2 regions of the Prevotella sp. LCP21S3_D2 genome follow, and region 2 is predicted to be linked to the other one. Evidence: riboswitches for the same ligand, from Rfam matches in the RefSeq annotation. Region 2 holds a riboswitch; the other holds the start of a gene.

Region 1 (3,163 bases), on a different contig from region 2:
GGCAGAAAGTTTTGTTTGTCCTTCCATAATTATATATTTTTCTTTTGTGGGCAAATTTACAAAGAAATATCGAGAATACCACATATTTTATATATAAAAGTTTGGAGAATACAAAGAAAACTTATAATTTTGCCAAAAAGAACGGATTTTTAGTGACACAAACAAAATAAACAGAAGAAATCATGATAAACGACAGAAGACAACTGGCTGACGTGTATCAGCAAACTATAGATATTGTACTGAAGGGACATTACACATCTGAGAATGGGGAGGAAGTGAAACTGCCCGACAACACGAAGATGCTGAGGGGAAGCAGATTCTATACCAAACCACTGGATGCTTCTAATATACCTAGTCTTGCAGAAGGTTCCACCAAGATTATAGTGAAGAATGACGACAGCATCCATTGCGGTCATCAGTTGCAACAGGAAGGATACAATCCCGTGGTTCTCAACCTGGCAAGCCGGCGCAACCCGGGTGGTGGCGTGAAGAACGGAAGCCGGGCACAGGAGGAAAGCCTCTTCCGCAGCACCAACCTCTTTCTCTCTATGTATCGCTATGCGGAATATGCCGAGGATTACGGTCTGGAGAAAAGCAAGTTCCAATATCCGATGCCTGTGAGATTCGGAGGTATCTATGTGCCAGACGCTACCGTATTCAGGGCTGGAGCCAAGGATAACTTTGCCTTGCTCGATACTCCTTACTATATGTCGTTCGTGGCAGTAGCCGCCATCAATCATCCTGATTTAGATAGAGATGGGAACATCTGTGAAGAAGATGCCGCATTGACAAAGAACAAAATGAGGACGATGCTGCGTATCGGTCTGCTGAACGGACACGACAGCATCGTGCTCGGTGCATTCGGTTGCGGTGCCTTCCACAATCCTCCGAAACATATCGCAAGACTGTTTCACGAAGTCATCGACGAGAAGGAGTTCATGGACAAGTACAAGCTCATCGCCTTCGCCATCCTTGAAGACCATAACTCGCCAAGAGGTGGAAACCTGCAACCCTTCATCGAGGAATTCAAGTCATAAACTCCCACAGATTTGGCTTTCCCTTCGGCCACCGATTTTCAATTCACAGATTTCCACAGATGGGGCTTGATTAGCAGTAATCAATGCCTCGTTTCTCACACTCTCCTCGCAGGGCGGCGAGGAAGTAGCTGCGTTCGCTGCCCCAACCACGAACCTTGCGCTCATGATCTATGGTCTGCTTCAAACGCTCATCGCTGTATGCAGCAAAGCGGGCTGCATACTCTGAAATTCTTGACTCGGCATAGTCTGCACCAACAGTTGATGACTCAGCATTAGCTGCCTTAATTGTTGATGACTCGGCATTCGCTGCCATTACACTCTCATTGTTCTTTAAATCTGAATTTGGATTCATAAAGATAATTATTTTAAGTTGTTAAACACTTACACATTCTTTTACCACCGTGGTTATCTCTATGCGAAACTCGGTTGGTGTGCCGCAACTGGGCAACTCTTAATGCTTGATTTCGGGTGCAAAAGTACATCATTATTCTGAAACCACCAAATTTTTTCGGGATTATTTTTTCCTGTTTTTTTCCTTCTTCTAAAGAAGAAGTTTTTTCGGGGTAGCAGATAGCAAGAGAAATACCCGAATTGATTAAAAGAGATATACTCGACTTGATTGAAGGAGATTCCCTTAAATGGTTAAACTTTCCTATATTTGCATTATAATAGTATTATAATAATAAAATTATAATTACCTTTGTAAATTGACAATCAGAAAGATACAAACAGTAGAAATATAAAAACAAAGAATGATATGATACAGCAAGTTGAATTTTCTTTGCGCCCGCTTCCTCGCGGCTTTCACCTCGTAACCAACGAGGTGATGAGGAACATGCCGGCACTGCCTAAGACAGGGATACTGAATCTCTTCGTAAGACATACCAGTTGCGGATTGTCGCTGAACGAGAACTTCGACCCTGATGTGAGACATGATTTAAAGGGTATCTTCGAAAGACTGGTTCCGGATGGTGACCCAAGATATCTGCACCAGGATGAAGGGCCTACGGATATGTCGGCTCATGCCAAATCGAGCATGGTGGGGGTATCGCTCACCATTCCTATTACCAACGGAAGACTGAACCTTGGTACCTGGCAGGGAATTTACCTCTGTGAATTCAGAGAAGGAGGCGGAAGCCGACACCTCATCGCAACGATTATCGGGGAATAAAGAATCGTTGCAATAAATCGAAGTCGCCTCTATTTCCTGGATGAATCGGAGGCGTCTTTATCTATTTCACGGAAAAGGCCGAAGTATCTATTGCATACCCAGACGATGCCGACAACAATTGCTATGACGAGGATTCCTCTTAAAAAACTACTTAATATACTTGGCATACCATCCCAAATAGGCAGGCAATGCATCGCAAAACCTAAAACCACCGTCAATACCAACACACCGATAGTCAAGAGTTTCTCGTTTTTGATAGCTGGCTCAGGATTCTCTACTTCTACCAAGTTTCTCAACTGGTATATCTTATAGATAAAGAATACACAGTTCAGACATAAAAGAACACAGCAAGCTATCATTCCTCCCAAAAACAAATCGTCGCTATCTACCAAATCAACACAACTAATCCATAGAAAGAAGAGAGATAATCCTACAGAAGCAAAGCGACTGCTGAGAGAAAGATAATATACCTGTCGGGCATTAACTATCTTGACGAAAGGCAAATCAATGGCTGTGGGATGATAGCTATGACGCAAGTTTTGAACTGAAACAAGTGTACCTACCGCAGCTATGACAATATACAGAAACCAATCATCAGATGTGGCATGAATGATGTTTCTGATGGTGAGCAGCCATATGCCAAGAACCAGGATTCCTACAATAAATTCAAAGACCCTAGCACTTGTAGAACGATAGATCTTGACTTGCGCAAAGATGCCAGCCTGCTCTTCCTTATCGCCATTTTTGAATAAATCAAGCACAAAACAAAATAATTTATTCTTCATCTTTCTTTTCCCCTCCTATTTGATTTAAATCGACTTCTTCCTTCGTTTTCTTTGATGCAGCCTTCTTTTTCTTAGGCAGTCTGCCAGCCTTGCGCAGCGCTTCGGCGATGATCCATTGCAGCTGGCCGTTGGTTGAGCGGAACTCATCCTCAGCCCACGCCTCAATGGCA
Region 2 (3,163 bases):
CTCTGACGATATGTTAGTGGCAAAAGTTGGTGATAAGTATGGTTTTCTCAATGAAGATGGAAAAGAAACAGTGCCTTTCATTTACCCACAAGCACATGACTATTCAGAGGGATTGGCAGCAGTTGTCAACGAGAATGGCAAATATCTCTTCATTGACAAATTGGGTAGCATTATTATAAAGCCAAAGGAATATGATAGAGTGGGCAATTTCCAAAATGGCACTTGCAAAGTATATCGTAAAGACAAAGTTTGGGAGATTGACCGAGAAGGCAAAAAGGTGAAAGATAGTACAAAAAAAATAGGGGTGAAAAATGTGAGTCAAGACAAAAGTAATGATGATATGTATGTTGAAAACAACAACTATACCAATGACATTGAAGCAAACAATACTTTAACCCCAAATACCACACCTTCACTCAATTTCAACGACAAATTCTTTCAACATCAACATATAAGAGTGGATAATGTCATACAACAAGATAAAGGCGAAGCAGATTCTGAAATGAAATACAATGAAATATCAGACTTAAAAAGACAAAGACTAAATGGGAGAATAAAGAAAATAGGTTGTAGTAGCTACAATAAGAATGATGACCCTAACGGTATGGGACATGGAGACGAATCCTACGAGTTTGAATATGACGAGAATGGGATGCTCACCAAATATTCGTATGAAGCCCCTTATGTAGGCGATATAACTTTCCACTATGATAATGGGAAACTAATCTCTTCAAGTGGCTATCTCGGAGGCAGTTCTTTTCAATATAGAAAGGCAGACAAGACAACTGTTGACTTAATTGAAAAAAACAAATATGGAAGGGAAGAAATTGTAATGACCTTGTATTTTTACCCCAATGGTATCATTAAGGAAAAACGAATTTTATCCTCTCTTGTTGACCCATACAACAAAACGGCTATCATAAAATACGATACAAATGGTATAGAGATTGATGACATGCCATCATACGGTGATGTCATTAGTGAGAAAAGAGATTTTCATAACAATTGGACAAAAAGGATATTCAAAGATGGACGAGAAGTTATAAGAGCCATTGAATATTACTGATAAAAGCCATCAAAAGGAATATATATATAATGGAGGCTGCTTCTGGCAGCCTCTTTTCATTTTTTACAATACCCACAAAACGCTATTTAATGTTTTTCTAAATTGTCCCGCATTAACCATTCTTAGCACAGTTTTTTCGTCTTTCTTCTACAAATACATTAACTTTGCAACCGAAAATGTCAAGAGTAGCCTTGTGTACAAGGTGAAGCCAACCGAGCAGAACAGCCACGGTGGAGCATCGACATGAAAAGTATAAACTTTTAAATAAAATCTTTATGGAAAGAAATCAAATCAAGTTTAGAAACATTTGCACTGTTCATCATATTAATGGTGAACCTTATTGGTGTATCGGCATTTTTGCCTATATGCTTCTTTTGTCGTGTCTATACATGACATTGTAATCCATTTAAGCATTACGAACTGATTTAATTCAGTGCCAACCGGTTCAGAATAACGGTGGCAAACATGCGATTAGTCAAAAAAAACGCTAATAAAATTCTGATTATGAATAAATTATCATCAAATTCATACGGTTCAAACCGCTCAAAACTTAACACTCTTATAAATTCACTCGGACGTGTAGAGAAGTATGATGCTACACAGGTTCATTGTTGCTCATTTGCCAAAGCAAGTGACATAGCAGACGGTATAAAAGTCCGTTTTTCAAATATGGCAGGTGGTTATCCTTTCTCTTTTTTAGGTATCACATGGAAAGACTCAGAGACGCTTTATTTGTGTGGCGAGTTTTCAGATGCTTCTGACAAGCATCTGTCTGTACAAAAGGAAATGCAGCGTCAGACAAGTGGCTTTGCTGCAAAACGCTTTGTCAAAAAGAGAAACAAAGCTAATATCCGTCAAGATTTTGCAGACTTCCGCATACAATGGATGCTCTATGTTGTATGGCAGAAGTGTATGGGTAATGCCGACTTTGCAAATTTACTCTTAAAGCTGCCACATGACGCTATCATCATAGAGGACACGACCAAACAACATGGTGACACCAAAGAAGTTTGGGGATGCACCAACCAAGCGTTATCAGCAAAAAGAGCTGAGGTAAAAAAGGAAACCGTCCGACAGGCTAAAGCGAGCAATCCAAAGATTAGCAAGACTGCATTGAAGCGTTTGGTAAACAGTGAGACTTGCAAAGTCAATGGCATTGGAACGTTTGTCGGTCAGAATAACTTAGGAAAGATTCTCATGATTTGCCGTGATTGTCTTATACAAGGCTTAGAGCCACCAATAGACTACAACTTCTTGGAGACGAAGGATATTCACATTTTAGGCAAACGAATTTCATTCATACATTAAATAATATTGGAACATGATACATAATAACACAGAACAGCCACAAAACAGCATCACCCTAATGAATGGTGCAGTACTTGAGTGCTTTCCAAAAGAATCACATCAAGACGACTTTGTACCCGATAAGATGAAATTGGATGCAACAGGTACGTATCTGAGTATTGGCAATAAGCCATGTAAGCCTCTACCAAGAACAACAGAAGACGTGGAGCAACAGAAGAAACTCTTCACGGATAACGCTTTCTACCTATTGGCACATAGTGAGCGCATCATGCGTGACAGCCGAATGTTTCTTGCTCCTGTTGCCGTTCAAAATGTACTCGCTTATACAGGAACATCAGGTTTTCATACACCAACCTTGGGCATATACTTGGAGTGGTGGAATGAATGTCCTAAAGCTTTGCGAACAGACAAAGATGGCAATCTCAGTCTCGTTTTTCACTTAGCAGGCAGTCCATTGAGCGGAACGAACCACTGTGCAGAGGTTTTTGAAGACGGCAGGATTGAGCCTATACAGGTGTCTTCATTCATAAGTCATTGGCAACCATTCGTCAACATCAATACTCAATATGACGAGGCAAAGCATATCTATCAAGCCTACACACTTGAACAAGTGCTTGAAATCTTACATGCTGAGGATGGTGACGGTTGGAACTATTCATCTGAAATAAAGGAACGCTTTATGCAGTCTGAGATAAATGAATTGAAAAAGAAAGTAGAGCGACTAACCAAAGAATCCGATAAATGGTACTCTATGTATGCAGATACCTATATGAAGTACAAGGATGCTGA

The links. Region 2 has a riboswitch for S-adenosylmethionine ahead of ACTQ16_RS11145 (NADAR family protein). Riboswitches for the same ligand answer to the same signal wherever they lie in the genome.
Region 1: linked by a shared signal. The riboswitch ahead of ACTQ16_RS07235 (hypothetical protein) and the one ahead of ACTQ16_RS11145 (NADAR family protein) in region 2 are both predicted to bind S-adenosylmethionine.

The regions. Positions count from the first base shown of each region.
Region 1 is NZ_JBQKHJ010000008.1:34,225-37,387, reverse strand. It holds gene ACTQ16_RS07245 (hypothetical protein) at 1-27, opposite strand, end outside; gene ACTQ16_RS07240 (TIGR02452 family protein) at 183-1,037, shown strand; gene ACTQ16_RS07235 (hypothetical protein) at 1,108-1,389, opposite strand; SAM-I-IV-variant riboswitch at 1,389-1,500, opposite strand; gene ACTQ16_RS07230 (secondary thiamine-phosphate synthase enzyme YjbQ) at 1,795-2,208, shown strand; gene ACTQ16_RS07225 (hypothetical protein) at 2,238-2,993, opposite strand; gene ACTQ16_RS07220 (DNA-binding protein) at 2,983-3,163, opposite strand, start outside.
Region 2 is NZ_JBQKHJ010000017.1:16,491-19,653, reverse strand. It holds gene ACTQ16_RS11150 (WG repeat-containing protein) at 1-1,066, shown strand, start outside; SAM-I-IV-variant riboswitch at 1,472-1,562, shown strand; gene ACTQ16_RS11145 (NADAR family protein) at 1,571-2,374, shown strand; gene ACTQ16_RS11140 (hypothetical protein) at 2,499-3,163, shown strand, end outside.